DNA from 3 places in the Paenibacillus sp. FA6 genome. Region 2 is predicted to be linked to each of the others. Evidence: predicted binding sites of a transcription regulator. Region 2 holds the regulator's gene; each other region holds the start of a gene.
What was found. The regulator LexA, encoded in region 2, represses DNA repair genes until DNA is damaged. The targets are predictions, from matches to a motif close to CGAACATATGTTCG.
Positions count from the first base shown of each region.

Region 1: the regulator LexA is predicted to act here: its motif matches at 5,275-5,288, upstream of addB (helicase-exonuclease AddAB subunit AddB).
Region 3: the regulator LexA is predicted to act here: its motif matches at 6,377-6,390, upstream of recA (recombinase RecA).

Region 1 covers NZ_CP188820.1:3,018,643-3,029,410, reverse strand. The annotation lists gene ACP8HI_RS14225 (16S rRNA (uracil(1498)-N(3))-methyltransferase) at 1-583, shown strand, start outside; gene mtaB (tRNA (N(6)-L-threonylcarbamoyladenosine(37)-C(2))-methylthiotransferase MtaB) at 586-1,902, shown strand; gene ACP8HI_RS14215 (NUDIX hydrolase) at 2,022-2,453, shown strand; gene ACP8HI_RS14210 (Na/Pi cotransporter family protein) at 2,457-3,434, opposite strand; gene ACP8HI_RS14205 (class I SAM-dependent rRNA methyltransferase) at 3,753-5,126, shown strand; gene addB (helicase-exonuclease AddAB subunit AddB) at 5,560-9,084, shown strand; gene addA (helicase-exonuclease AddAB subunit AddA) at 9,042-10,768, shown strand, end outside.
Region 2 covers NZ_CP188820.1:2,163,758-2,174,525, reverse strand. The annotation lists gene ACP8HI_RS10130 (aminotransferase class I/II-fold pyridoxal phosphate-dependent enzyme) at 1-372, shown strand, start outside; gene ACP8HI_RS10125 (MerR family transcriptional regulator) at 453-863, shown strand; gene glnA (type I glutamate--ammonia ligase) at 1,040-2,368, shown strand; gene ACP8HI_RS10115 (hypothetical protein) at 2,522-2,896, opposite strand; gene ACP8HI_RS10110 (pentapeptide repeat-containing protein) at 3,296-3,985, opposite strand; gene lexA (transcriptional repressor LexA) at 4,087-4,713, opposite strand; gene ACP8HI_RS10100 (LysM peptidoglycan-binding domain-containing protein) at 4,969-5,256, shown strand; gene ACP8HI_RS10095 (DUF896 domain-containing protein) at 5,357-5,557, shown strand; gene ACP8HI_RS10090 (hypothetical protein) at 5,585-6,115, shown strand; gene ACP8HI_RS10085 (HAD family hydrolase) at 6,139-6,933, shown strand; gene ACP8HI_RS10080 (FixH family protein) at 7,075-7,491, shown strand; gene metH (methionine synthase) at 7,842-10,768, shown strand, end outside.
Region 3 covers NZ_CP188820.1:1,275,137-1,285,904, reverse strand. The annotation lists gene pduL (phosphate propanoyltransferase) at 1-28, opposite strand, end outside; gene ACP8HI_RS05975 (dipeptidase) at 220-1,173, opposite strand; gene ACP8HI_RS05970 (stage V sporulation protein S) at 1,298-1,558, opposite strand; gene ACP8HI_RS05965 (TIGR00282 family metallophosphoesterase) at 1,670-2,464, opposite strand; gene rny (ribonuclease Y) at 2,535-4,076, opposite strand; gene ACP8HI_RS05955 (regulatory protein RecX) at 4,390-5,124, opposite strand; gene recA (recombinase RecA) at 5,246-6,307, opposite strand; gene ACP8HI_RS05945 (competence/damage-inducible protein A) at 6,524-7,798, opposite strand; gene pgsA (CDP-diacylglycerol--glycerol-3-phosphate 3-phosphatidyltransferase) at 7,916-8,503, opposite strand; gene ACP8HI_RS05935 (YajQ family cyclic di-GMP-binding protein) at 8,683-9,174, opposite strand; gene ACP8HI_RS05930 (hypothetical protein) at 9,323-9,484, opposite strand; gene ACP8HI_RS05925 (RodZ domain-containing protein) at 9,565-10,512, opposite strand; gene ACP8HI_RS05920 (DUF3388 domain-containing protein) at 10,556-10,768, opposite strand, start outside.

The DNA.
Region 1 (10,768 bases), 850 kb from region 2:
TGCTAATATTGTTGAGCATCTCGACATGTTACAAGAAGCACGTGTGAAGGTCACATTGGCGCAGAGCCTTCCCAAAGGGGATAAGATGGAGACCGTTATACAGAAATGCACAGAGATTGGGGCTGTGTCATTTGTACCCTTTCTATCGGAACGTACGATTGTCCAATATGATGCTAAGAAGGAAGAGAAGCGTCTAGAACGGTGGCGGAAGATTTGTAAAGAAGCGGCGGAGCAAAGTCATCGCAATATTGTTCCAGCGATAGAACCACCTCTAACATGGTCGCAGCTGATGAAGTCATTTACGCTATATGATGCTGTATATTTTTGCTATGAGAAAGAGCAGGGATCACAACTTCGAGATGCACTGCTACCTTTTATACAAAGTGTTGAAGCAAGTAGTACGCCTAATGTGTTACTCGTTGTTGGGCCAGAAGGTGGATTCAGTGAAGGGGAATGCCGTAAAGCGGAGGAAGCGGGAGCAGTCAGCGTAGGACTAGGTCGTCGCATTCTACGCTGTGAGACCGCGGGTATGGTTGCCCTTTCTTGCATATTATACGATTTTGGTGAAATGGGAGGAGTTTAAGAATGCCATCCATAGCATTTTATACATTAGGATGTAAAGTCAATTTTTATGATACGGAAGCCATCTGGCAACTTTTTAAAGATGAAGGATACGAGCAGGTTGATTACGAACAGACGGCCGATGTGTATTTAATTAATACATGTACCGTTACGAACACAGGGGACAAGAAGAGTCGGCAAATTATTCGTCGCGCAGTTCGCCGCAATCCGAATGCAATAATCGCTGTTACGGGCTGTTACGCTCAGACATCACCAGCAGAGATCATGGATATTCCAGGTGTGGATCTCGTCATTGGGACGCAGGATCGTGATAAAATAATTCCTTTTGTGAAAGAAATTCAGGAATCGCGTGAGCCCATTAATGCCGTTCATAATATTATGAAGAATCGGGTATTTGAGGAAATGGACGTTCCCGATTTTACCGATCGCACGCGTGCTTTCCTCAAAATTCAAGACGGTTGTAACAATTTCTGTACATTCTGTATTATACCGTGGTCACGGGGCTTATCACGTAGTAGGGATCCGCAGAATATTATTAAACAGGCTCATCAGTTAGTGGAAGCTGGTTATAAGGAAATGGTCTTAACAGGGATTCATACCGGTGGTTATGGCGATGATCTTGAACAGTATGATTTATCTGATCTATTGATGGATTTAGATAAGGTAGATGGATTAGAACGGATTCGAATCAGTTCCATTGAAGCGAGTCAAATCGATGATAAGATGCTTGATGTTCTGAATCGATCTACGAAAATGTGCCGACATCTTCACATTCCACTTCAAGCTGGAGATGATGAAGTATTGAAACGGATGAGACGTAAATATACAACAGAACAATTTTATAATAAAATGGGACTGATCCGCCAAGCTATGCCGGACGTAGGCATTACAACAGATATTATTGTCGGTTTCCCTGGTGAGAGTCATGAGATGTTCCGTAATGGTTATGATCTGATGAAGGCGATCCAATTCTCAGAAATGCATGTGTTCCCATACTCTAAACGGACAGGCACGCCTGCAGCACGTATGGAGGATCAGGTGGATGAAGAAATCAAGAATGCACGTGTCCACGATCTGATTGATCTATCTGAACAGATGCAGCTTATTTATGCGAATCAGTTTGTTGGGCAAGTTCTTGAGGTCATCCCGGAGGGGGCTCGTAAAGGCTCTGAGGGTTCAGGTAAATTACAGGGATTCAGCGATAACTATTTGCAGGTTATTTTTGATGGGCCAGAGGATCTTCACCGTAAAATATGTCGTGTAGAAATGGTTGAGGCTGGTGTTAACGAGTGCAAAGGGAAGTTGATTAGTGTAAGTTAATAAGTTAGCCGAGATATGGATAAGGATTTCATTTTTCTGTTTGTTAGGAGATGAAATCCTTATATTTTTCGCCGCAAGTGAACCTTTTCTTAATAATATGATATAAAGGGGTCATCAGCATGACACATAAAGAGTTTTCAGCAGGTGGCGTCGTATTTAAGAAAGAGAATGGGGAACTTCATATTCAGCTCATACTGGACCGTTATGGTAAAGTGTCGTTAGCTAAAGGGAAGATGGAGCTGGGAGAGACGATCGAAAAGACAGCCCTACGTGAAATTGAAGAGGAGACCGGTATATTAGGAAGTATTGTCTCCCCTGTGGATATTATTGCGTATACGTACCAGAACCCTGTTCATGGAGAAGTGAATAAAGAAGTACATTATTATCTGGTGGAAGCCAAGGGCGGTCATCTGAAGCCTCAAATTGAGGAGATAAATGAAGTGTCATGGTATACGCCTAAAGATGCTTGGCGTCGACAGCAACAGAGCGGTTATCGTAATAATGATATCATTCTCAGGAAAGCTCTGTCATTGTTAGGGATAAGTGTATAAGTCTTAGGATGGGGAACGGTCGATCCTTCTCCAGATCGGAAGATAACATATTGGAAGTGCTATGAGTGAGCAGAGGATATTAAATATCGTCTGCGAATGGGCAATTTGGCTACCGAGGTCAGTGGATAACCAAGCAGATACATTATGTAATTGTTGAATAAAGGGCATGAATAATGCTGCACCACCTACATTCAGTACGACATGAGTCCAAGCGACAAATTTGCCTGATGGAGAACTACCGGTTGCAGCGATGACAGCAGTGACGCATGTGCCTACATTGGATCCTAAGACAATGGCAATACCTACTTCTACGGGTAGGGCACCAGAACTTGCAAGTCCCATAGCCAGGCCAATTACAGCGGCACTACTATGGATTAGGGCAGTCAGGCAGGCTCCGGCAACGACTCCCCAGAGCACATTCTGAGAAGCGCGTTCGATGAACCATCCGAAGACACCGTAGGAATCTAATGCAGGTCCGATCGATTGCATGACACGGATCCCGAACATGATTAATGCGAACCCGGCTACGATGAGGGATATATATTGAGCAGGCTCGAAGAGATGCTTGAATTGGTGTAATTTCCATGGTGTATAGTCATTTACGATCACAGCAGCACCCCATACTGCGATGGATATGAGGAGTAAAGGGGGAGCCAATTGTCCTAATTGCAAACCCATTAATTCGGTTGTGAGGCAAGTGCCAATGTTACTACCAAGAATGATACCAAGCGTTCTAGCGTAGGTGAGAAGCCCAGCGTTTACGAGGCCTATGGTGATGACCGTAACGGCCGTACTACTCTGTAGAATGCCAGTAATGAATGTACTGAATAGCATACCTTTGAGGGGCGACGACGTTGCCTTGCTTAGAAGAGATGTTAACAAGGGGCCAGCCCAGCGAGATAGAGCGGACTCCATTACTTTCATCCCAAGCAGGAAAATGGCCAAACCGTATAATACAGGGAAGATAATAGCATGGAACATGGATATGATTCTCCTTTTAGAGAGGATGTTCAAAAAGTCATCTTTTGATCACGAAGTATACCAAGAAGCGCATTCGACATCGAATATTGAATTCAGCCGGTCCTTCCGGTGCTCACGTAGGTACTGCCTACGCTCCGCTCCTCAGTCCCTAGCTTCATCCAATCTTCTTGGTGCTGAAAAGCTGACTTTTTGAACTTGCATTTTTGCGGTTCTTGTCCTTGAAATAATTATATGTCCGTGGTTGGACAACCATGACAAACATGACAGAACCTGCGGTGACAAGCATCGATACAGGTACATATTAGGGAGTGAAGATGAATGGCATCAGTTATTCTACAACGGAGTCAGAAGAAGAGATTAGAACATGGGCATCCATGGGTGTTCAAAAGTGAAATTGCAACAGTAGAAGGTGACCCAGAAGCGGGTCAGTTAGTTAGCGTACTTAATCATCAGAAGAAGTATCTTGGAACAGGGTATTATAATCCTGCATCGCAAATTACGGTAAGAATCGTATCGTATCGTCCCATTGAATCGATGGATCAGGCTTTCTTTACTGAGCGTTTACAAAATTGCCTTCAGCATCGTGAACGGTTTACCCCAGGCGAGACGGCTTATAGATTGGTCTATGGTGAAGCAGATTTTCTACCTGGATTGATTGTGGATCGATTCGGTGATGTACTAGTGATCCAATTGTTGACGCTTGGCATGGACTTGTGCCGCAATGACATCGTGGCATCGTTGATTGAAGTCATGCATCCCGAAGGAATATATGAGCGTAGTGACGTATCTGTCCGTGAATTGGAAGGTATGGAACAAGTGAAGGGACCATTGTATGGAGAATGTCCACGTCATGTGAACGTTCGCGAGAACGGCTTGGACATTGTCGTAGATATCGTAGAAGGTCAGAAGACGGGATATTTCTTCGATCAGCGTGAGAATCGTGCTTCTATTGAACCTTTGATGACCGGGTGGGGTGGAAGAAGTGGCATCGCTTTGCAGGATGTTGAGCAAGATGGCATGATTAAGAATCTACCTGTGAACAAAAGTGGCGGTATAGTTACATTCCCTTACTGGGATGGAGCTACGGTACTGGAATGCTTCTCTCATACAGGAAGTTTCACATTGCACGCTTGTAAATATGGAGCAAAGAAGGTCACTTGCCTAGATATTTCTCAGCATGCCATTGAAAGTGCTCAAGCTAATGTAGAATTAAACGGGTTTACAGACCGGGTGGAGTTTGTTGTTGACGATGCCTTTCAATATCTTCGTACACAGGTTAAAGGTGTAGAAGAGAGGGTGAAGCGTTCTAATACAGGGACTGGTAAGAATAAGGTTGATACCTCTAAACCGATGACTACTGGTGCAGGTCGAACTTGGGATGTGGTCATCCTTGATCCTCCAGCATTCGCTAAGAATAAGAGTGCCGTACAAGGCGCTTGTCGCGGGTATAAAGATATTAATCTTCATGGAATGAAACTTGTGAATGAAGGGGGATACCTCGTTACAGCAAGTTGTTCCTACCATATGCGTCCTGATTTATTTCTGGAGACCATTCAAGATGCAGCGGCGGATGCGGGTAAAATCCTCCGCCTAATCGAGTGGCGGGCCGCAGGTAAAGATCATCCGCAGATTCTAGGCGTGGATGAGGGTCATTATCTGAAATTCGCTATTTTTGAAGTGCGGAGTAAATAAAATTTGTTATTAGTTCGAGTTCGGATAGGAATAAGCTCTCTTCTGTAAGTGGAAGGGAGCTTATTTTTATTTTTTAAAGGATCAACACTAAAATCAACGCTTGAATATTTCGATAAGATCGGATTGCAGTTGTACTCAACTAACAAACCAAACATACGTTCTTTGAAATAAAGGATATGTTATAATAGTTAATGACTATTATAAAATATAAGAAAGTATAAGTTTCACTTCATACTCCAATTCTTATATTTCGGCAGAGACGGATACCTTAAAGCGATACGAAGTATCGCTAGCATCGGAAGCATAAACTCCTTCAAAAGGACGGAGCAGCCGTTTCTGCTTGATAGAATTTAATAAGTCAGTTTATACGATGAATTGTCAATCCGAGTGTGACAGGATTTGATAATTCATCCTTATATAAAGGAGGCATCCCATGTCGGTTCAATTCCTTATAGGACGTTCGGGAAGTGGTAAAACTACGAATATATTGCAAGATATATCGGCACGAATTAGCCAGAAATCACAAGGTAATCCTATCATCCTGATCGTCCCAGAACAGGGCTCTTTTCAAGCTGAGCATGCGTTGGTGACATCTGGTTCGGTGAGAGGGATTGCGCGTGCGCAGGTGTTAAGCTTTCAGCGTCTGGCTTACCGGGTCATGCAAGAGACGGGTGGGTCGGCACGTGTTGGCATTAGTGAAGAAGGAAAAAGAATGTTGCTCTATAAGATCATACAAAGGCGTAAAGAAGAATTGACTCTGTTCGGTCCATCGGGTGATCAAGTGGGTTTCGTGGGAAGACTAGGTCAACTCTACACCGAGATGAAACGCTATTGTATAGATGCTACGAACGTATCAGAACAGCTCTCATTGATGCAATCTAATGGATTGGGGACTCCGATCTTACGTGACAAGCTAGGAGATATCGTGACGCTTTATCGAGATTTCGAGCAAGAGTTATCTCCTTTATATATGGATAATGAAGATTATTTAATGACATTAGCGGGGGCTATTCCCAGTTCTTCGTACGTGAAGGGCGCGGATATTTGGATTGATGGCTTTCATGGTTTCACACCTCAAGAGTATACGGTGTTGCAGCAATTAATGTCATGCGCATCTTCTGTAACTATCGCACTTACGCTGGATAAAGCTCTGGATCATGGCAAGCTTCCACACGAGTTAGATTTATTTCATCCATCAGCCACAACCTATGTGAAGTTAAAAGGAATGGCTGCAGAATTAGGTGTGGAGTCGTCGGATAGACTACTCAGCTCGGATAACCTTCCGAGATTTGAACATAGCCCAGAGCTTGCGCATCTCGAACAGGGATATGATCGTCGAATTCCTTGGCGTGATTCTGTGCAACAAGAGCATCTTAAGCCTCATGGCATCTCTATTCATGCAGCCGTTAATCGACGTGCAGAAGTTGAGGGAGCACTGCGTGAAATGATTCGCCTCGTTCGTGAGGAAGGTGCTAGATACAGGGAGATGGCTGTCTTTGTGCGGCAATTAGGAGATTATGAGCCTATTATAGGTCCTCTTTGCCGTGATTATGGTGTACCCTTCTTCCTCGATCAGAAGCGGAGTGAGCTACATCATCCCTTGGTGGAGTTTATACGCTCAGCACTTGATATTGTGAAAAGACGTTGGCGGTATGAAGATGTATTTCGCTGTGTCAAGACGGATTTATTGCTGCCATTAGATGGCTCTCTTGATCGTAAAGATATGGATCGATTAGAGAATTACGTTTTAGCTTGTGGGATTCATGGCTACCGCTGGACAGATGGACGCCCATGGAGCGCAACACCAAGTCTCTCACTTGAAGGTGATGCGAATGTGGATCGGGAGAAGAAGGGTGAAGAACTGCTTGAACTGATGGAGCGCTGTCGCGCGGCGATCTGTGGGCCGCTATTTACTTTTGAGAACAGATTAAAGAAAGCTAAGACTGCTCAAGATTTATGTACAGCCGTATATTTGTTGTTGGAAGAGGCGAATGTTCCGCACAAGCTTGATCTTCTGAGTCATGAAGCATTGGAAGCAGGTCAACCAGAGGCTGCCAAAGAGCATCGGCAACTATGGGGAGCGATTCTGGATATACTTGATCAAATGGTCGAATTAATGGGTGATGAGAACATTAGCTTTGATTTGTTTACCGGGATATTAGACACGGGCTTAACGGAGTTGAAATTGTCCCTTATTCCACCTTCCATCGATCAGATCTTAATTGGGAATATGGATCGAACACGTACTAGTGGTGTGAAATATACATTTCTGTTGGGCTTCAATGAAGGTGTTGTTCCTGCGATTCTACAGGAAGATGGCGTACTGACAGAGCAGGAACGACTGTTGTTATCGGATGCCGGGATGGAGCTAGCTCCAAGCATTTCTCGTAAGCTCTTAGATGAAAGATTCCTGATCTACAATGCGTTAACTTCAGCTAGTCAACATATGTGGATATCTTATACGTCCGCTGATGAAGAGGGCAAAGTCCTCTTACCTTCGGAAGTGATTCGACATGTGAAGAAGATGTTCCCATTCCTGAAAGAACAGCCTCTATTGGGGCAACCTCAGGGAGGACAACCGATTGAAGAACAGCTAGACTTTGTAACCAATCCGCAACAGACGTTGAGTCAATTAATAATACAGCTCCAAAAGTGGAAGCAAGGTAGCGATATTCCTGACTTTTGGTGGGAAGCTTACAATTGGTATTTACAGCATGAGCAGTGGCGCGAACCTCTGTTGATGTTACTCCGCTCATTATTTTACGTAAATGAAGCATTGCCATTACACGTGGACACGAGCCGCAAGCTGTACGGAGCCAAAATTCGTACGAGTGTATCAAGAATGGAGAGATTTGTGGCCTGTCCTTTTTCACATTTTGCGTCACATGGCTTAAAGCTAAAAGAACGCCAGATGTATCGGCTAAAGGCGCCTGATATCGGTCAATTATTCCACTCCGCACTAAGTGATATGGCTACACAATTAAAGAATCGAAGCGTTAGCTGGGGGAGTTTAACACCTGAAGAATGCCGACTAGAAGCGGGAATTGCGGTAGATCGCTTGACACCTCTCTTGCAGGGAGAAATCTTATTAAGCTCTAAGCGCTATGGCTATATTTCAAGAAAATTAAAGAATATTGTCGGTAGAGCCTCCATTATTCTTGGTGAACATGCCCGGCGAGGTAACTTTGAACCAGTAGGGCTTGAGCTTGATTTCGGTCCTGGGAAGACGCTACCTCCGCTTACCTTTCCACTGCAGAATGGTTCGATTATGGAAGTTGTAGGTCGAATTGACCGCGTAGATATGGCACAGTCAGAGCAAGGGATGATGCTGAGAGTTATTGATTATAAGTCCAGCCAGAATGATCTAAAGCTACATGAGGTGTATTATGGTCTATCTCTTCAATTGCTAACGTATCTCGATGTATTGTTGACATATTCAGAGGAATGGCTTGGCCGAGTAGCTATACCAGCGGGAACATTATATTTCCATGTGCATGATCCATTATTGCAATCTACGAATGGGATGAATGCAGAGCAAGCAGCAGATGAATTGCTCAAACGTTTCAAAATGAAGGGGCTTTTGCTCGCGGATCGCGATGTTATTGCTCAGATGGATGCAACGTTAGATAAAGGTCATTCTGCGATTCTGCCAGTTGCTTTGAAAGCCGATGGAAGTTTCTACAGCAGTGCAGCGGTGGCAAGCACGGAACAATGGGGAAGTTTATTGTCGTCTGTAAGGAACAATATTATTAAGATTGGAACGCGGATTACAGAAGGTGATGTAAGAATTGAACCTTACCGGATTCAGAATGAGACGGCCTGTACATTTTGTTCTTATAAGCCTGTCTGTCATTTCGATGAAACGATTGAGGGGAGTCACTACCATATCATGGGTAAACCGAACAAAGCACAAGTATGGGACATGCTGTCCAAGACGCAAGGAGGAGATACACCGTGAGCGTATTAGTTAAGCCAGAGGGTAGTATGTGGAGCGATGATCAGTGGAAGGCTATCTCGCTTAGCGGTGATCATATTCTTGTAGCAGCGGCAGCGGGTTCGGGGAAAACAGCCGTGTTGGTAGAAAGAATTATTCGCAAAATTATGAATGAAGAGGAAGGCTTTAGTGTGGATCGGCTACTCGTTGCCACGTTTACCAAGGCAGCAGCGGCTGAAATGCGTCAGCGGATTCGTGAAGCATTGGATAAGGAGCTGGAGAAAGAGCCGGATAACGGACATCTGCGTCGTCAGCTTGCTCTTCTAGGAAGAGCATCGATTACTACACTTCATTCGTTCTGTTTGGAAGTTATTCGTCGCTACTATCAATGGATTCCCTTGGATCCAGGATTCCGCATACTGAATGTGAATGAAGCAGAATTGCTACGTCAGGAAATTCTGGAGCAATTATTTGAGGAGAAGTATGGTGAGGCAGAGGACGGGGGAGTCTTTCTGCGTCTTGCTGACTGGTTCAGCGGTGAACGCAGTGATGATGCTCTGTATCTACTTGTTCAGAAGCTATATGACTTCTCTCGAAGTCACTCTTGGCCGGATGCTTGGTTACGTCAGATGGCGTCTAATTTCTCGATTTCTGATTCCTCAGAGCTAGATGATAGTCCTTGGGTTCATAGTATTGTTAAGGATGCTAAGTTGTCTATTGCTGGAGCGGCAGGATTGCTTCAACAAGCTATATCTTTAGCGATGTTACCTGGAGGACCAGCTCCTTATGTCGATAATTTACGTGATGATTTAGAAATGGTCGAATCCCTTAGAGAATGTCTGGAGGATTTCCCGTGGAATGCTCTTTATGATGCCTTTCAAACCATTTCCTTCGGTAAATTGAAAAGTTGCCGCAAAGATGAGACGGATCCTGATCTACAGGATCGTGTCAAAGAGCTGAGGGACAATGTTAAGAAAATACTGAATGAACTTAAAAATTCCTTGTTCGGTCGCTCGGCAGAAGCTTTCCTGTCAGAGCTTCATGAGGTTGCTCCAGTAATGGAGGAATTATCTGAGGTTGTCATTCTATTTGGTCAGCGTTATCAAGCAGAGAAGAAGTTACGCGGACTTGTCGACTTCAGTGATTTGGAGCATTACTGTTTACAGATCCTACGACATCCAGATTCTTCTATGGATCAACTTCTTCCCTCTGATGCGGCTATTGAATATAAAAGTCACTTCGATGAAGTGTTATTGGATGAATATCAAGATACCAACAGTGTACAGGAGGATATCGTAAGGCTGATTTCCAGAGATACCCCAGGGAATCGCTTCATGGTTGGGGATGTGAAACAAAGTATTTACCGGTTTCGACTAGCGGATCCCGGACTCTTTCTAGATAAATACGGCAGATATGGTGTGGATGAGAACGAAGGAACGGTGATCGACCTTGCTCGTAATTTCCGCAGTAGACGTCAAGTGTTGGATGCGACGAATGTATTGTTCCGACAAATAATGAATGAGAGTGTAGCGGAGATCACTTATAACGAACGTGCTGAATTAGTGTATGGTGCATCATTTCCTAGCAGTTCAGACGGTGTGGAGGAATCTTCTTATACGCCAGAGCTTCTCTTGATTGATCGCGGGAATGGTGGTAGATCAGGCGAAGACGAAGCTTCAGAGAATGAAGAGAACTCCCTTCTTCAAGA
Region 2 (10,768 bases):
GTTTTTGCCGCGGCTATGTTTGAAAAGTTTGGATTTGTGACGAAGCCGGCTTGGAATGAGAAGCGAACGGACCTCATTCAGGCGATATCTTTTACAGGACCAGAGCATTTAATTGCATTTGTTCAAGGTATTCAGCGTGCTGCAGCGGTAGATAGTTACGTTGTTCCTGAACCATGGGAGATGCCTGGGTATGAACATCCTGTTATCATGGCTGCGGGTACCTTTATTCAAGGTGGAAGCTTAGAATTATCAGCAGATGCACCTATTAGAGAGCCTTATATCGCTTATATGCAGGGCGGATTAACTTATTCCCATGTGAAATACGGGGTGCTCAAAGCACTCCAAACGATGATCGATAAAAAATTGGTGTGAGCTTACCTGACATTCTATTGACACTATAAAATGCGGTATGTACAATGATAGATATTAGATCACTGGAAGGTTGATGGATCATGGGTGATGATATTCGTAGGAATATGGCATTATTCCCAATAGGTATCGTAATGAAACTGACTGATTTATCTGCACGACAGATTCGTTACTATGAACAACATGAGTTGATCGTTCCAGCTCGTACATCTGGTAATCAACGGTTGTTTTCTTTTAATGACGTGGAAAGATTGCTTGAGATTAAGGCGCTTATTGAGAAAGGTGTTAATATCGCTGGCATGAAGCAAGTCATGAGACCATTTACGAAGGAATCTGATGAGGCTACAGTTATTACACTCGATACTGGAATTAAACGTGGGGGATTATATGATTCACAACTTCATCGTGATCTTAAGCAAGAACTTTCGGAAAATAGGAGACCGGCTCGAGGGTCCTTAATTAAAGGAGAATTATCCCGATTTTTTAAAACATAAGAAAGTATTAGTTTCACTTGATACTCTAATTCTTATATTTCGGCAGAGACGGATAGCTCAAAGTGATACGAAGTATCGCTAGCATCGGAAGCCTAGACTCCTTGAAAAAGGATGACATAGCCGTCTCTGCTTGATAAATAATGTATAAAATTCTATTTTTGAAGGGCGAGGGTACTGTGGGTTATACAAAAGAAGCAATCCTTAAAATGGCTAAGGAAGAGAATGTGAGATTTATTCGTTTACAATTTACTGATCTACTAGGATCAATTAAGAATGTAGAAATTCCTGTGAGTCAGTTGCAGAAGGCTGTAGATAACCTAATGATGTTCGACGGATCTTCCATTGAAGGTTATGCGCGGATTGAAGAATCAGATATGTATTTATATCCGGATCTTGATACTTGGGTGGTATTCCCGTGGGTAGCAGAAGAGCGTGTAGCTCGTTTAATTTGTGATATCTATATGCCTGACGGAACTCCATTTGCTGGGGATCCACGTGGTATCTTGAAACGTTGTTTGAGAGAAGCGGAAGAAATGGGTTATTCGTCCATGAAAGTGGGTCCTGAACCTGAATTTTTCTTGTTCAAAACAGATGCACAAGGGAACCCAACAATGGAGCTAAATGACAAAGCAGGATATTTCGATCTTGCACCTTTGGATCTTGGTGAGAACTGCCGACGTGAGATTGTTCTGACTCTTGAAGAAATGGGCTTCGAAGTTGAGGCGTCACATCATGAAGTTGCACCTGGACAACATGAGATTGACTTTAAATACGAAGATGCCATTAAAGCGGCTGATCAGATTCAGACGTTTAAATTGGTTGTCAAAACGATCGCACGTGAACACGGGCTTCATGCAACCTTTATGCCTAAGCCGCTTTATGGAGTAAGTGGTTCAGGTATGCACTGTCACCAATCTCTATTCAAAGGCAAAGAGAATGCATTCTACGATGAGAGTGATGAATTAGGATTGAGCAGTACGGCACGTTTCTATATGGCTGGTATTCTGAAGCATGCACGTGCTTTTGCAGCCATTACAAACTCAACTGTGAACTCATATAAACGCCTTGTGCCTGGATACGAAGCTCCATGTTATGTAGCTTGGTCTGGTAGCAATCGTAGCCCAATGATTCGTATTCCTGCATCTCGTGGTCTTAGTACACGTGTGGAAGTGCGTAACCCGGATCCAGCAGCTAACCCATATCTAGCTCTTGCTGTTATGTTGAAAGCTGGACTGGACGGAATCAAGAATGAGCTTGAATTGCCGGCTCCTGTTGACCGCAATATATACGTTATGTCAGAAGAAGAGCGGATTGAAGCGGGAATTCCAAGCCTGCCTGCAGATTTGAAGGAAGCTTTGAATGAGATGCTCCGCAGTGAAGTAATTACCTCGGCGCTCGGAGATCATGCCCTCGCTTACTTCTATGAGTTGAAAGAAATTGAGTGGGATATGTACCGCACGCGAGTTCACCAGTGGGAACTTGATCAATATATGACGATGTACTAGAACATCCAAACCCTTGACGCTATAGGCGTCGGGGGTTTTCTTTGTTATGGTATAACCTTCCGGGAATTCCTCTTGTACAGTCTTTTTATGGTGAAAAAAAAGCCCATAAGGGCGAAATTTCATTTGAACGTGGTTAATCTCAGGTTTAACTACTTATCTATTCTTTAGGTTCTCCAGATCGGCTTCAAGTTTGAGCTGCCGGCGATTCAGAATATCGATGCTATGAGAATGAGTATTTAGATCTACAGTAGCTTTCCGCTCAAAACTATTCTGAGATGAATCAATTTGCTTCGTCATATTCAATGTATCAAGCACGGCTTGTCTGATCATCGGGATATCTGCAGTATAGGATTTAATGAATTCCATATCTGTTCCAAGAGATTGCTGGTTTTTCTCAATGCTACCTACCCGAGAATTCATTTGTTTAAATTCTGCATCAAGAGATTGTTGGCCTTTCTCAATACTTCCTATTTGTGAATTCATTTGTTGGAGTTCCTCTAATACTTGAGTTAAAATTTGATCGCTCATTGTGTACCTCCTGAAATAAGTGATCCCCATCGGCTAGGGTATTTGCTAGCTCATGCTAAATAGCTTATTAATATAGTATCATATTATAGATTTATAAAGTTATTAAATGGACAGTGAGGGTGTGAACAAATTGAGAATTTGACTTCAAAGGAACTCGTGAGGTAACAAAAAAATCGCCTTTATTTATGTTCTCCTCTTTCTCTTATACTTCATAAGCGTCAATATTCATTTGAGATTGACAGTGAATATGCTTATCGCACCTTGCAATTGGATTTCAACCTCTATAGCGGAATCAAATCAAGAAATCGGAGGGCAACAGTGATCGTAAGGACAATCCGTCATCGTACACCAATGTGTGTGGACTTTTTCTACGGTCTCATCTGATCTTACCGCCTAATCTCACTCCTTAATCACCAATCCCAATAAACCTGCAAATACATAAGCTTGCTCTTTAGAAATAATGCAACTCTTTAAATCCTCTAGGTTAATACTTAAGGAAGAAAATTCACAGGTACTGAAGTCTATACCTTTATGCTTCGAGCCAGAGAATTGAGATTGATCGAGATTAGATCTGAGGAAATTCACATGGTCCAAAGTGGAATAACAATAATCTGAGCTAGAAAGGGAGCAGTCTTCCATGTTAACTAGTTTCATATTAGAAAATCGAAAATTTGTGAAGTCCCCTAAACAGTGATGAAACAGAACATTTCTAAGTGTAGCTTCTGATAAATCCAACCCAATAAGTTTACAATTCCGAAATTCTGTTCTGTGTATGCTTGCATTGCTGAAATCCGTATTCGAAAGATCACATTTATCAAAGATGACATCGGTAAGTTCAAGATTCAGGAATGTCGATTGAGAAAAGTCTACATTTCTAAAAACAACCTCATCGAAGGTGACGCGTTCCAGCGTTCTACTATCTATCGAGCAATCTTGAAATAATCCCCGCTCAATACAATCCTCTGATTGGATATCCAAAGTTGAAGAAGAGTTATCTGTCATCGCTTGAGAGATTTTAGGTGATTCGATTTTTATAGTTTTCTTCTTAGACTTCAGAAGTTCAGCCTCTTTCTTAAGCATCTTACTCATATGTTAAATTCTCCTTATACAAAGAAAAGGATACAGTTCATAGTAAGCAACCGTATCCTTTTCTAAATAGTTATCATAATTAATAATGGCAATAAATGAGTCTAGTGAATGTCACGGAAGAGACCAACGACTTTACCAAGGATCGTAACATGATTCAATCGTAAAGGTGGATATGTCGGATTCTCTGGTTGTAGCCTGATATGGTCTTTCTCTTTGTAAAAGGTCTTGACCGTTGCTTCATCCTCTTCTGTCATGGCAACGACGATATCACCATTATTAGCCGTCTGTTGTTGGCGAACAATGACCATGTCTCCGTCATGTATTCCGACTTCAATCATGCTATCTCCCATCACGTTGAGCATGAATACCTTCTCATCGCCTACAAAATGTTGTGGTAGAGGGAAATAATCTTCTATATTCTCTGTTGCGGTAATCGGTACGCCAGCAGTAACCTTTCCAACAATGGGAACACGAGCTACTGTATGACTGAATTGATGTTGATTCTCTGAATCATCATGACCTAATATCTCAATTGCGCGTGGTTTAGTCGGATCTCTTCGAATGAGACCCTTCTTCTCAAGACGATCCAAGTGTCCATGAACAGTTGAACTAGAAGCTAATCCAACCGCTTCGCCGATCTCCCGCACAGATGGTGGATATCCCTTAGTGCGTACTTCGCTACGTATGAATTCTAATATTGCTTGTTGTCGGCTAGATACCTTAGACATATTGTACCACCTCATTAAAGTTACTTTGTGAAATTATAACATAGAACTACCGTTCGTACAAACATGAGTTCTAAACATTTCAGAACGTTTGTTCTAAAAACTGTTGAACAAAACAAGTGTTCGTGTTATAGTGAATTCAATAACAAGAACAAACGTTTGGGAGATGAGGTTATTATGTTGAGATACAGTACTTATGAGAGTATTTACAAAACTACGAGCGAGAGAAACACATATACATACTTATGGAGAGATCGAGTGAAATCGATGGTACCGCGTTCATTTGTCAAGATATCTATTTGGATGTTCTTATTAATAATTATAGGTTCTTCTGGAATGCTTCACGCCATTGCTAATTCTGCTGGGGAAGAGCGAGTCGAGAAGAATGTTATCGTACTGTATGGAGATACACTTTGGAGTATTGCTGTTCAAGAGAAGCCTACTAATGTAGATACCCGAGTTTATATTAAGAAACTGAAACAATTAAATGGATTAACGAGTGGTAATATTATGGCTGGAGAGGTACTAAAGCTACCCGTAAATTAAATATCAATACATCTATAGAGCTTGATGGGGTGAACTCCTTGACAAGCTCTTTTTATCATGTCAAAGTTAGTACTGATATTTATGATTGGAGGACAGTTTTATGGATATTGACAACGTGATAGAACGTATTAACGAACTTGCCCGTAAAAAGAAAATCGAGGCTTTAACGGAGGATGAAATACAAGAACGTGTTACTCTTCGTGAAATGTACCTTAAGAACATTCGTAGAAATGTTCGTGATCAATTGGATTCCATTGAATTCATAGACGAAGATACGGAATCTGTAAAGGATAGAATTTAATAATCCACATTATTAGGAGGCTAAAGCATGTCACGTTCTTGGGAAAGAATGGTTCAAAAGAATCGAACAGATCTAAATAAGCAACGTAAAAAACAAGGTCAATCAGGTATAATAAAACATGGTGTAATCGTGAATGGTGATACATATAAGGGGCGTAAATATGTGTTTCCTATTGTTCTGATCATGTTAGCGGTATTATACGGACTTCTTGGATGGGCTTCGAGTACGATACCAGATCAAGAGAGTCCAACGAGTCCTGTAATGACATGGGTTGTTACGATCGCTTATATTGCACTCGCGGTCATGCTGTTTTTGCGACGTCCATACTTACAAGTAAATAAAGATAATGTACAAACGACGAAGCTAAGTCGGGTTCGTACATTAACTGCTTCCAATATAGCTAAAATTAAAGTTAATAGTGGGTCGGTGGTCATTGAACCGAAGGCCAAGGGTGCTAATTGGGTGTTTACTCGTCTGATTAACCGGTACGATATTACAGCAATGGGTGAAGGTTTAGAACGATTTGCGAAGAATAACAATATTCCTATTGAAAAGTAATGGGTGAGGGAGAGAGCTAGGATATGTCGATAAAAGCTGTCATTTTTGATTTGGATGATACCCTACTGTGGGATGAACGCAGTGTGTTGGAGTCCTTTGAAGCTACATGCAAGAGAGCTGCTGAAGTTACGGGAATAGATCATGTTGCACTTGAAGAAGCAGTTAGAAGTGAAGCGCGGGCATTATATGAATCGTATGATACATTTCCGTTCACAACGAAGATTGGTATCAATCCTTTTGAAGGTTTGTGGGCAAATTTTACTGCAGGTGAACAATCGGAATTTCGTCAGTTAGAACAGATCGCTAAGGTGTACCGTAAAGACGCATGGCAACATGGTCTAATGAAAATGGGTATAGATGATGTGAATTTAGCTCTTGAACTATCTGAACAATTCGCTGCAGAAAGACGTTCTCGTCCGCATCTGTATGATGAAACGTTTCTTGTGCTTAAGGAATTACAGGGACATGTGAAATTGCTTCTACTAACGAATGGTTGTCCGGCATTACAACAAGAGAAGTTAGATGGAGTTCCGGAATTGGCTCCATATTTCGATGGAATCGTGATTTCTGGAAGCTTTGGTATAGGTAAACCCGATGTTTCTATATTTAATCACGCACTATCCATACTTGATGTTAACAATGACGAGGCACTCATGGTTGGCGATAAGTTAACGACAGATATCCGTGGTGGCCTTGCAGCTGGAATCCAGACAGTGTGGATCAATCGAACAGAGAAACCGACTAATCCTGAAATTACACCAGATTTTGAGATTGAACATTTATCACAGTTACACGATATTATAGCGAGACTTTCATAAATCGACACGAAAAGCCTATTCACTGCTTGAAGAGCAGACGAAGAGGCTTTTTTGTGCTAGTATGATTAATGTCACAGTATCCAAGAATACAGTGAAATGAACTTATTTAATTGTATTTAGAAAGGTTGGGAGAATATGAGATTGAGAAATCAAATCGGATTGGTGTTGGTGATGATATCTTTATTTGTCATGATTGGCTGCAATAATGATCAAAGTACTCATAAGGGAATGAATATGGGGAATGAGGAATCATTTATGCCTATTATGGTTGAATTAAGCATTCAAGCTGAACAAGTTAAAGTGAATGATAAGGTTATGATTGAGGTTCTAGTGACGCAAAACAATAAAAATGTAACGGATGCAAATAAAGTGTTAATTGAGTTTGTTCCTTCAACTGAGGGTGGTAAACATGTTGAACTCGAAGCTGCACATGCGGGTGAAGGTAAATATGTATTGGAGACAAGCTTAGATCAAGCGGATACATATAACGTCATCTCTCATGTCACTGTTGGGGCGATGCATTCGATGCCAAAGAAAGAATTAGTGGTTACCGAATAAAGTAGCAATACTTTAAATCGATATTAAATAACCCTGTTCTCCATCATTGGGGAATGGGGTTTTGCATAAATTATAGTGATCAATTATGGTTAGGTAAAGCGGCATGAATCGATGTGTGAACACGGACGTTATTGGTAGTTCTGATACATTCATTCGTGTTTAGATAAATGATGATGTTTGATAAGGATGATAGTTTTATTAGATTTTTTGTCGATAACATAGGCTAATACTCTGTGTTTTCCTTTTATAATGATAGGTATTCTGTTAAACTAATAATTAATGTTTTAGTGGGGGGATTCGAGTTGAATATAAAGAACTTAGAAGAATCATTGAAAGAACGGATATTCATTATGGACGGTGCTATGGGAACCATGATCCAGCAACTTGATCTTTCACCACAGGATTTCGGTGGAGAAGAGTTGGATGGTTGTAACGAGATGCTGGTTCTTACAAGACCGGATGCCATTCAAGAAATCCATGAATCATATTTAGATGCCGGTGCGGATATGATCTCTACCAATACATTTGGTGCAACATCGGTTGTACTTGCTGATTATGATATACCTGAGAAGTCTCGTGAGATCAATTTAAAGGCAGCTGAACTCGCTCGCCGAGCAGCTGATAAATATAGTACAGATCTTAAACCACGCTATGTCATAGGGGCTATGGGTCCTACAACGAAGACGTTGTCTGTCACAGGTGGAGTTACATTTAAGGAATTGGTAGCAACGTATGAGGAACAAGCACTCGCCTTGATTGAAGGTGGTGTGGACTTACTTCTATTGGAGACGAGTCAAGACACATTGAACGTGAAGGCAGGGAGTATTGGTATCCGCCAAGCTTTTGAACAGAGTGGTGTGACACTTCCTATCATGATTTCAGGTACGATTGAACCTATGGGAACGACATTAGCTGGACAGAATATTGAGTCGTTCTACATATCATTGGAGCATCTAAAACCGATATCGGTTGGACTTAATTGTGCGACTGGACCAGAATTTATGAGAGATCATATTCGATCATTAGCTGCAATCTCTAAGTCAGCTGTTAGCTGTTATCCAAATGCTGGACTGCCAGATGAAGATGGGAATTATCATGAATCACCAGAATCCCTATCCAAGAAAATGGTAGCTTTTGCTGAACAGGGATGGTTAAATATCGCAGGCGGATGCTGTGGTACGACACCGGAACATATTCGCGTTATGGCGGAGGCCCTTTCAAAGTATGAGCCTCGTCGTGAATATGGAGATCACCCACCTGCAATATCTGGGGTTGATGCTGTATTTATAGAACCAGAAAACCGTCCAATCATGATTGGAGAGCGTACCAATATTTCTGGATCGCGTAAATTCAAACGTTTAATTAAAGAAGGGAAATTTGATGAGGCATCTGAAATCGCTCGTTCTCAGGTCAAGGGAGCGGCTCAGATTATTGACATTAACCTTCAAGATACGGATATCGATGAAGAGTATGCTGTGCATAACTTCTTACCTATGGTTGCTAAGAAAGTCAAAGTCCCTCTAATGATTGACTCAACGTATGATCATATTATCGAGTTGGGACTTCAATATTCTCAGGGTAAAGCGATAATTAACTCTATTAACCTTGAAGATGGTGAATCAAAATTCGAGAGCATAGTGCCACTTATACATCGTTATGGTGCCGCTGTGGTGTGTATCCTAATTGATGAGACTGGTCAAGCGGTCACTCGTGAAGCCAAGCTTGAAGTGGCTAGCCGTTCTTATGATCTTCTTGTAAATAAATATGGTTTAAATCCAGAAGATATTATATTCGACCCTAATATGTTCCCAGTCGGTTCGGGTGATCCTCAGTATATTGGTTCCGCGGTGGAGACGCTTGAAGGGATCAAGTTGATTAAGGAAAAGTTCCCCAAGGCGAAAACCATTCTAGGGCTTAGTAATATTTCCTTCGGATTGCCTGAGTCGGGCCGAGAAGTGCTAAATTCAGTTTATTTATATGAATGTACGAAAGCTGGGCTTGATTACGCCATCGTGAATACGGAAAAGCTAGAGAGATATGCATCCATCCCAGCGGAAGAGCGTCGCCTTGCTGAAGCCCTTATATTTAATACAAATGATCAGACGCTGGCTGAATTTGTAGCGGCTTTTCGTGAGAAGAAAGTTGTAAAGAAGGAGTACCTATCTAGTCTATCACTAGAAGAACGTCTCTCTTCTTATGTAGTTGAAGGAACCAAAGAAGGACTCATTCCTGATCTTGTTGAGGCTCTGAAGAAATACTCCGCACTTGAGGTCATCAATGGTCCGCTAATGGTAGGTATGGCTGAGGTCGGTAGGCTCTTTAATAATAATGAGCTCATCGTAGCGGAGGTGCTACAGAGTGCTGAAGTTATGAAAGCCTCCGTCACCTATCTTGAAGGTTTCATGGAGAAGAACGAGAGCAGTATAAAAGGGAAAATCCTGTTAGCAACCGTAAAAGGTGATGTACATGACATCGGAAAGAACTTAGTAGAGATTATACTGTCTAACAATGGCTACCAGATTATTAACTTAGGAATAAAGGTGCCGCCAGAAAAAATTATTGAAGCTTTCCGTGAAGAGAAGGCAGATATCATTGGTTTGTCAGGTCTTCTCGTGAAATCCGCGCAGCAAATGGTCATCACTGCACAGGATTTGAAAACATCAGGAATTGATGTTCCAATCATGGTGGGAGGGGCAGCACTTACTCGTAAATTTACGAAGACACGAATCAAACCAGAGTATGAAGGTATGGTTGTGTATGCTAAGGATGCCATGGATGGACTTGATATAGCGAATAGGCTCATGGATCCAATACAACGTGAAGAAATGCGAGTGAAAATGGAAGAAGAGCTTGAGGCTTTTCTTGAATCCAAACTCGTGGAGAAGGCTTTACCAGTTTTGACACGGGCTATGAAGTCGAACATTGCGACCGATAATCCAGTGTTACTTCCGCCAGATACCGATCGACACGTTCTACGTAACTATCCAATATCTCATATCATGCCTTATGTGAATATGCAGATGTTGATGGGTCACCATCTAGGATTGCGCGGATCAGTGGAACAATTACTTTCTGAGGGTAATGAGAAGGCGGTCGCATTAAAAGAAACAGTGGATACGATAATGAATGAAGCCATTCAAGATGCTATTATTCAGGCACATGCGATATACCGCTTCTTCCCAGCACAATCTCAAGGAGATGATATCTTAATCTATGATCCAAAGGATCACACAAAGGTGCTACAAAAATTCTCATTCCCTCGTCAGAGAGTGGAACC
Region 3 (10,768 bases), 890 kb from region 2:
ACACACCTACAGGTACTGATTTACTCATAAAAAATCCACTCCTTATTTTTTCTCTCTCATTTCTATACACCAACATCAACGTCCATTATACAACCTTTGTGTTCAAAATAAAAAGGTGCCCGTCTAAATTGTGATACTACATTCGACATTATTCCAGTTTTCGAAACAAGTTCGCCATAATGTTCAAGCTTATTTGTATGTCTAACCCTATTCGCTTCGCTATTCAGCAGATTTACCCGGTAGATACGTCTCCAAGTAACTTAAAGCATTCCCTGATAACCATGAATTAACTTGTTCTTCCGTGTAATACTTCAACAGTAACTCAATCAGATTAGGATACTTGCCTGGATGCTCCAAATCTGAGATCCAAGTATCAATCCCATCGAAATCAGACCCGAACATCAGATGCTTCTCTGCTCCAAGCTCGCACATATGCTCTATGTGAGGAATGATGTCCCTAGGAGTTACTTCACCATTTCCACTCTTAACGAACCAAGGTACAAAAGTTAAGCCAATTCTGCCATCCATAGAAACCATCCCTTTGATCTGTTCGTCATCCAGATTTCGCACATTTGAACATATAGCATAAGCATTAGAATGCGATGCAATGAATGGTCTCTCCGTTAATTCAGCCAACTCCCAGAACCCCGCCTGTGACAAATGGGAAACATCCAATAGCAACCCAATCTCATTGCATAATTCAACAAGCTGTCTTCCTTTCTTCGTAAATCCGCCATTTCTCGTCTCAAGTACGCCATCAGCTGCCCAATTCGCATAATTCCATGTCAATCCGAGGAATCTCACCCCTAGCTCATATGCTGTTCTCACATTGAACATATTTCCCTCAAGCCCATCTGCTCCCTCGATAGATAGCATTCCCCATGACTTGGAATTCGCCAATTGATTTACTTCTTCTTTAAAGCGGAGCCATTGCATACCATTACCCGTTGTAAGAACTTTATTTCGAAATACATCTATACCTTTCAGTATATATTCAAATCGAGGCTGTCCCCACTTTTCCAGTAAGTAAATAGCGAAACACTGAAGAACAACTCCCCCAGTTTGTAATCGTTCATAGGTAACATCCAATCGACTATCATTCATAAAAATAATCGAAGCATCATCTGTCATTTTACTAAGTACATCACAATGAAAATCTATCACTGATCTCATATATGTACTAATCCCCTTCCTAACAAAAAAAACTGTTTACCTCAGCTAAAGATAGACTTCACCACTTGGGTAAGTTCAACCTTCTACACAGGTAAACAGGTTTAAGACATATGAAAATAGAAACTCATCTTGGCTCAACAATTAATTTCATCGCCGTGCGGTCTTCCCCATCAATCACAATATCTGTAAAGGCTGGAATACAGATTAAATCAACTCCACTAGGTGCAACAAATCCCCGGGCAATAGCTACTGCTTTTACAGCTTGGTTCAAAGCACCGGCTCCAATCGCCTGTAGTTCAGCAACTCCTCGTTCACGAAGAACACCAGCAAGCGCTCCCGCAACCGAGTTAGGATTGGACTTAGCTGAAACTTTTAATACATCCATAAGTTGATCCTCCCCTGGGAATGATGATGGCTCATATCCACATACTAATTATTATTCAGGAAAGTAGAAATCATGACTTATTTTATCAATACCCATTTATTTTTTATCGTATTAACTCATAATCCATTCGTCTTCTTGCAAACGAATCTTCTCAATTTTTAGAGCACTTCCCGTAGACTCATCTATTTCGACAAAGACGCCATGGAAATGCCACTTCCCTGTATCTACTACGAACCGCACTGGAAGCTGTGTTTCAAATTTACGAAGTACGGCTTCTCGTTCCATTCCAAGAATCCCTTCCCTCGGTCCAACCATCCCTGCATCCGTGAGATAAGCCGTTCCACCTGGAAGAATGGTATCATCATTACTCTGAACATGCGTATGTGTACCCACTACAAGAGACACACGACCATCTAGATTCCATCCCATAGCTATTTTCTCAGAAGTCGCTTCAGCATGGAAATCGACCAAGATACATTTATGCTGTTTGCGTAGCTCTTCGACAATTTCATCACTTTTACGAAAAGGGCAATCAATTGCTGGTAAAAACGTACGCCCTTGCAAATTAACGATCGCCAATTCTTTTCCGTTTGCTTTAATAACCGTATATCCACGTCCGGGTGTCCCCGGTGGAAAATTAGCTGGACGTATTATTCTTGGTTCATCGTCAATAAATTCAAATATATCTTTATTGTCCCACGTATGATTTCCCATGGTAATTCCATGAACACCCCAATTATAAAATTCATTCGCAATAGACTCTGTAATCCCACGACCTGCAGCAGAATTCTCACCATTCACAATAATAATATGTGGGTTGTATTTCGCTTTCAATACGGGCAACATAGCTTTAAGTGCTTTTCTACCAACTTCTCCTACAATATCTCCAATAAATAAAACGTTAATATCATTTCTCCTCCTTCAATATAAACAATATGAAAAGTGGCCCCAATGTGGCCACTTTTCATATTTACTATTATTTGGCGTATTCAACCGCACGAGTTTCTCGAATGACCGTTACCTTGATATGTCCTGGATAATCCAGTTCATTCTCAATCATCTTCGTAATATCACGTGCTAATCGGAATGATTCCGCGTCATCAATTTTCTCTGGGTGAACCATCACGCGCACTTCACGACCTGCTTGAATGGCAAATGATTTCTCCACACCTTCAAAGGACTCAGCAATTTCTTCCAACTTCTCAAGACGCTTAATGTAAGTCTCCAATGTCTCTCTACGCGCTCCAGGTCTCGCAGCTGACAAAGCATCTGCTGCACCAACCAACATAGCAATGACCGAAGTTGCTTCGACATCTCCATGGTGAGAAGCGATACTGTTGATAACCACTGGATGTTCCTTGTATTTCTTCGCTAGTTCCACGCCAATTTCAACGTGTGATCCTTCCACTTCATGATCCAGCGCTTTACCGATGTCATGCAATAATCCAGCACGTTTCGCCAATACAATATCTACCCCAAGTTCTCCTGCCATTAATCCTGTTAAATAAGCGACCTCCATAGAGTGCTTCAGAACGTTCTGACCATAGCTTGTACGGAATTTCAACCTACCCATAATCTTAATAAGATCAGGATGCAGTCCATGAACACCTACCTCGAAGGTTGCTTGTTCACCATACTCACGAATCCGTTCATCCACTTCTTTACGAGATTTCTCCACCATTTCCTCAATACGTGCAGGATGAATTCGTCCATCAGCAACCAATTTCTCTAGTGCTGTACGGGCAATTTCTCGACGGATTGGATCAAATCCTGACAGAATAACAGCTTCCGGCGTATCATCGATAATAAGATCAATACCAGTAAGAGTTTCAAGAGCACGAATATTCCGACCTTCTCGTCCGATAATTCGTCCCTTCATTTCCTCATTTGGAAGTGTTACAACAGAAACTGTTGTTTCCGCTACGTGATCAGCGGCACAGCGTTGGATAGCTAGAGTAATAATCTCACGCGATTTCTTATCTGCTTCTTCCTTCGCTTGGCTCTCAATATCTTTAATCATCTGTGCAGTTTCGTGACGTACCTCATGCTCTACATTGGTTAGAATAATTCCCTTCGCTTCCTCAGTAGTTAAATTCGAGATGCGTTCTAATTCCGTTACTTGACTCATGTAAATCATATCAATTTGTTGTTGAGTTTCTTCAATTCGTTTCTCTTTGTTAGCCACTTGCTCTTCTTTACGTTCTAATGCTTCCATTTTTTTATCCAGCGATTCTTCTTTTTGCAACAATCTACGTTCCTGCCGTTGAGTTTCATTACGGCGTTCACGAGTTTCCTTTTCAGCTTCGGACCGAATTCTATGGACTTCATCCTTAGCTTCTAGTACCGTTTCTTTCTTCACTGCTTCTGCTTCCTTCTTCGCGTTCTCCACGATTTGAACGGCAGCTTCTTCAGCACTGGAAATCTTAGCTTCTGCAATAGACTTTCGAATAAAAAAACCTACGAACCCAAAGATTACGGCTACAAAGAGAATGATCAAGACCCAAATCCAGGTATCCATCATCCCGTTCACCCTCCTCGTTTGTTCCTCCAAGGTATCCTTGGAATTTTCTACAGTTGTTCATTCATTAACTCATAACAATACTACCAACCTGCTATTACTACCGACATGCTGTGCGTACTAACCATGTACAATGTCCGCCAACCACTGGCGTTAAATTCATTCATAGGAACTAGCAGAATCAATATCTTTCATAGAAAGAACCTCTTTTGGAAGGAAAAAGATTCACTCTGCGAATATAGATTCTTTTTCATTTTAGTATTTGTGAAAAGATATTGTCAAGGGAATGCGTCGTAATCCCATATATTCTTATTTATTCGAACTCATAATCATCATCCACATCTTGTAAATCATCTTCTTGTATCACTTGATTCAGCACCCGTCTAACTTGCTCACCCGGGAATCCACGCCGCATAAGATAAGATCCTACCTTTCGTTTCTTATCTAACGTTTCACCTTTGGTGTGACTCCACTTCTTTCTACCAATGATAAGTGCACTCTCATATTCTTGTTCTGGGCTTACCCCATCAAGTGCTTCCGCAATAAGCGTTTTATCTACACCCTTTTGCCTTAACTCTTGTCTCACCCACGCCTTACCCTTGCGCTGGCTCCTAATTCGCTGCTCTGCCCACTGTTGAGCATACATAGCATCATTTACTAATCCTTCGCGACTTAAGCGCTCTAGCACGTCCCCAATGACCTCCAGCGAGGTTTCCTTCTCTTGAAGTCTTATCTGTATTTCTTTGCGAGTACGTGACTTTCTCTCTAAATATTTCAATGCATGAACATAAGCTATTTGCTTCTCATTAGACAATACAATTTCTTCTAATTCATGTTTCCAAAAGGTATTCCCTTTCACCATTCTATACTTGATCATCACATCTTCATGAACAGAGAGCACATAAGATTCGAAAGATATTAAATACCTATATTTCTGCTTTGGTTCCCGCTCCACTCCCGTAATAACCAATTCTTGATCCGCAGGAAAATGGGAAGTAGCACTTGTTACATCTTCTTCAAGATAATAGTCATTATTCAATTCATCCATGAGTTCAATCACTCACCTTTCCTTAAGAAATTTATCCACAAACAAGCCAAAAGGCACCCCATGTAATTATATTACGGGCGCCCTCCATGTCATAACAACTTAGATCACTACAATACCAAGCCTATTCCATTTCCAACAGTTCTTTCTCTTCCAACTCATCTTCCTCTTTCTCTTTCGCGTCTGGAGGAGTGACTACACTCGTCAAATTGCTAGCTTCCCGAATTCTCTTCTCAATAGTATTTGATATCTCAGAATGATCCTTCAGGAATTGCTTCGCATTCTCTCGACCTTGGCCTAAGCGTTCACCTTCATAGGAGAACCAAGCCCCGCTCTTGTTTATGATATCCATATCCACACCGATATCAACAATGCCGCCTTCCTTGGAAATACCTAAACCATACATCATATCAACGTCAGCCTGTTTAAAAGGTGGGGCTACCTTGTTCTTAACGACTTTAATCTTAGTACGGTTACCAATAATGTCGTTTCCGTTCTTAATACTCTCTACTCGACGTACATCCAAACGGATCGTGGCATAGAACTTCAAGGCCCGTCCACCTGGAGTGGTCTCAGGATTACCAAACATAACCCCGATCTTCTCGCGCAACTGGTTGATAAAGATCGCAGTGGTATTAGATTTACTAATTACCCCTGATAACTTCCGCAAAGCCTGAGACATCAGACGGGCTTGTAAACCCATGTGGGAATCCCCCATGTCTCCTTCAATTTCTGCCTTTGGTACTAAGGCCGCAACAGAGTCAATGACAATGATGTCCACTGCACCACTCCGTACCAATGCTTCTACAATTTCTAATGCTTGCTCACCCGTATCTGGCTGCGATAGAAGCAGTTCATCAATATTAACACCTAGATTAGCAGCATATTTAGGATCTAACGCATGTTCCGCATCAATGAAAGCCGCGGTTCCACCAACCTTCTGAGCCTCAGCGATCGCATGTAGAGCTACAGTCGTCTTACCAGACGATTCTGGACCGTATACTTCAATAATACGACCTTTTGGAAATCCACCCACGCCAAGGGCAATATCCAGAGCTAAAGAGCCACTGGAAGTAACTCCCACTTGCATGTGTGTTGATTCGCCTAACTTCATAATGGAACCCTTACCGAATTGTTTCTCTATTTGACGAAGCGCTACATCCAGCGCCGCACGACGATCTGACAATTGACTCACATCCTTCAATATTTATAATATTATGATACCTTGTTTTAGAACGTTTGCCAAGCATTTTTTCGAACATACATTCGTTTTTTTATCAGATCAATGCTCCTTCCTTTTTGATACGGGTCCGATACAATAGAAAAAGAACCGTAGCAAAATACTTGTTTCGCTACGGTTCTTCCGTTATAAGAGTAGTATACTACTACCTATATCAATCATTCAACTGTCTTGCTGAAGTTTATCGCTTTGCATGATTTTCAACCACAACCGATACAACAGACTTTTAACCGTACGAATCCGAATAGACTCTCGATTCCCACCTAAACGTAGCTCATGAACCTCTGTCTTCTTTCCTCGTTCAGCAATTGCAATATATACAAGACCTACTGGTTTGCGCTCGGAGTACCCTGGACCCGCAACCCCCGTAATCGATAGACCAAAGTCTGTATCCGCAATCATTCTAACTTGTTCCGCAAGCACCTGTGCGACCTCCGCACTCACAGCACCAGGCGCCTCGTCTCCCTCCAATAAATCATGGGGAACGTTCAGCAGTTTTTCTTTTAACTGATTAGAGTAGCATACAATGCCACCTAAGAACATGGTCGCACTACCAGGTACGGATGTAATTCTCTCCATCAAAAGCCCACCAGTACAGCTCTCGGCTACACCTAATGTCATCCCGTGATCCGCCATCAGATCAACAATAGCTTTCTCAATAGGAATATCTTCAGTAGCATACAAATGATTAGGAAGTAACAACCGAATTTGTTCTTCTGTTGCATCCAGCTTGATCATCGCTTCCTTCTCACTATGTGCCTTCGTTGAAATCCGAACCGTGACCTCGCCCTCTTTGGCATAGGGAGCAATCGTTGGATCACTTTGATTCTGAATTAATTCCAATAGCCGTTCCTCTAGCGCAGACTCACCAATACCAGCAAACTTTAACATGGTAGAATAAATGGGCATTTCATTCGTAAGAGCGTGTTGCAATAACCATGGCTTAGCCTCTTCATGGAACATTGGGGCCATTTCTTTCGGTGGTCCGGGAAGAATAATATAATACTTCCCCTCATGCGATAACGCATTGCCGACAGCAAGTCCTGTGGGATTAGCAAGAGGCGTACTTCCTTCGACTACCGTCGCTTGTCGCCGATTATTCTCAGTCATGTGCGCACCACGACTATTGAAGAAGTTCTCAACATGATCCATAGCAAGCCGATCTATATGTAATTCTCGTCCCAGTAATGCTGCAAGTGCATCCTTAGTTAGGTCATCTTGTGTGGGGCCAATACCACCCGTTAATACAATAATATCCGCCCGCTGACTCGCCAATGCAATGGATTCTTGTAGCCTATTTAGATTATCACCTACGACGGTTTGGAAATACACATCAATTCCTAATGTAGCTAGTTCCTGAGACAAGAACTGAGCATTTGTATTTACAATCTGTCCCAACAACAATTCTGTTCCCACTGCAATGATCTCTGCTTTCATTTCTAAAAAACCTCCACTTCGTGTCGAATCAACCTGAACCCCTTTTTAAAAATCTGAAAGAAAAGACAATAGGATAATCTCCTACTGCCCCCAATAAAGTGCTTATTCTATACGCTATTAGCTATTAGTCAAATTTAATACACTTTTATTCTTAACGAAATAATCAATCCCAGAATATAGTGTGATCAGACCAGCAGCCCAAGTCGCAATGACGTCAAAAGGAAGTGATATAAAGACAAAAGGAAAATTGTTAATTAGCATAGCTATGATCGCTATGATCTGAACAACCGTTTTAATCTTCCCCCAACTACTAGCTGCAACGACCTTACCCTGGAGCAGAGCAATCTGACGAAGTCCTGTCACTGCAAATTCCCTACTGATAATAATAATGACAATCCAGCTCTCACATTTTCCCATTTGTACCAATGAAATCAGAATAGCTGCTACCAGTAATTTATCTGCTAATGGATCAAGCAACTTCCCTAGATCCGTCACCAAATTATTCTTGCGTGCGAGATAGCCATCAATCCCATCTGTGCTAGCAGCAATAATAAAGATGATCGCAGCAACCAGTTGGTTAAAGGGCAATTCATAAGAACCCCAAACGATTGGATTTGGATAAAAACTAAAATCAACTAATAAAAATACCATCATAACGGGAATTAGACAAATTCTAGCTACCGTAATACGATTGGGTAAATTCACAGGATGACCTCCCTGTAAATCATATTAAAATCCATCAAAAATAAATCACAGTTCAATAGTATACTCTGGACTCTCTCTGTCATTATCCATGCTCCCCCAGTGATATAACCCATTATTACTAAATGAATCTTTTCAAGTATAATATATGGATTATTCAGTGTCAAAAAGTAGCACTCCTCTTACTTGACGTTCGTAAACTGAAGATCTAAGGAAAGATCTGCTTTGAGTAATAGTTGCATGATCGCTTGCAAATCATTTTTACTCTTACCCGTTACACGAATTTGATCTCCTTGAATCTGACTTTTCACTTTTAATTTCGAATCGCGAATCAGAACATTGATCTTTTTAGCGTTATCCTGATCGATACCCTGTTTTAAAGTCAGCTTCTGCCGAACAGTCCCCAAAGAAGCAGGTTCAATTTTACCATAATCCACATTCTTTAGTGTTAATCCTCGTTTAACCATCTTTGATTGCAGAATATCGATAACCGCATTCAATTTATATTCATCGTCCGAGGCAATAACAAGAGCATCTTTATCTAATTTAAGACTACTCTTACTCCCTTTGAAATCGAACCTCGATGCAATTTCCTTCTCCGCTTGGGTGATGGCATTATTCATTTCTTGCAAATCAAATTTGGATACAATGTCAAAAGAATTTTCTGAACTCATCATTCCACGTCCTTTCTAGAAACGTTCTATCATAATATATAATTCTATCATTGAAACTTATTTTCACAAGAAGAAACGGCTTTGCCGCCCTTAGATAAGGACGGTATCCGTTTCTGCGAGAAAACACATGAGAGTTGAGACACACAAACTATCTACTACTGGAAGGTTGTCGTAACATATCTAGAACCCCCAGTACAATATGGGCAATTCCAAAGCCCAAAATACCATAACCCCATGCATTTGGAGTTAAATAATACCCGAGTAAACTCACAATAATACCTAATCCGGTCACAATCCAGCTGACTGTCACAGTAAACACCACTCTTTAACGGAGATTTTCAGACTACAACATGGTATAGCTAGTCTTATTATTTCCGCCAAAGTTGTTACTTATTCACCTGTAGTTGTATCCGTAACTGCATCCGTATCCGTGGTATCCATCTCAAGAATGATTCTTGTTGTCGTTTTCCCATCCGTAATAGGCTGACCCGCTACAGTAATAATCGTTGCAGGTGAATAACCCGATTTGATCAGCATATTTTGGCCATCCAATTCTAAATTAAGAACATCACCATCTTTTGTGTTACCGAACGATAGCTTCTCTCCAGTAGAATCTTTACCTCTGTAGACTTCAAGCCAGCTCTCGCCGCTAGCCTTAATCTCAACTGGAACCTTCGCACCCTTAGGGCCTGATACTTTAAAGATGGTATTCTTCCCCTTCTTACCATCTTCCGTCACCGTTACGGTTTGTGGTTCCACCGGTGGAATCTCCTCTACTGGTGGTTCCACCGGTGTATCCGTTCCCCCATTGACCTCTCCAGTGTTATTACCCGGTGTTGGTTCTCCTTCAATTCCCTCTGGATCTACTACAGGATCATCGGTTATCGACGGATCCTTAATATCCCCAGTTATTTTTTGCCCGGAATCCACTTGCTTATTACTCGGCTTCTCTTCTAGAGAAGATACATACAAATAAATAACGACAATAATTAATATGGGAAAAGTCCACATTAATACGGTTGATAACCATTTCACATTTCGCTCTTTAGGAACTCGATTGCTCGAACGTTTCTGGATGATCGGCTCCATAGTCCCTTCAATCTGAGAGGACGACACTTCCGTATCCCCTTCTAAGAGTTCATCAGGATTAAGACCTACGGTTTCTGCATATGTCTTTATAAACGCCCGCACATAGAAATTCCCGGGAAGAACTTTATAGTCACCCGCCTCGATGGCTTCTAAATATCGTTTGCGAATTTTCGTCATTTCCTGTACATCATCAAGACTCATTCCCTTTTCGAGTCTTGCTTCCCTTAACTGTTGACCCAGTTCAGACATACCATCACCTCCTGATTTTATCATTATATACAATGTTCATTCATTAATCTTCCATGTAGGTATTCGTAAAGGTATCGTAAACGATCTCTTCATCCCAAGTGTTTCTCAGCTCAATAATAATATCAAAAACATCGAATGAACCATTGGTCTCCTGTACAAATACATCTGGATGTTCAATCACTTTGGTACAGGGCATATCCATAATATCCTGTAATAATTTATAGTGTTTCTCACTAGACCTCATCGTACTAACAAT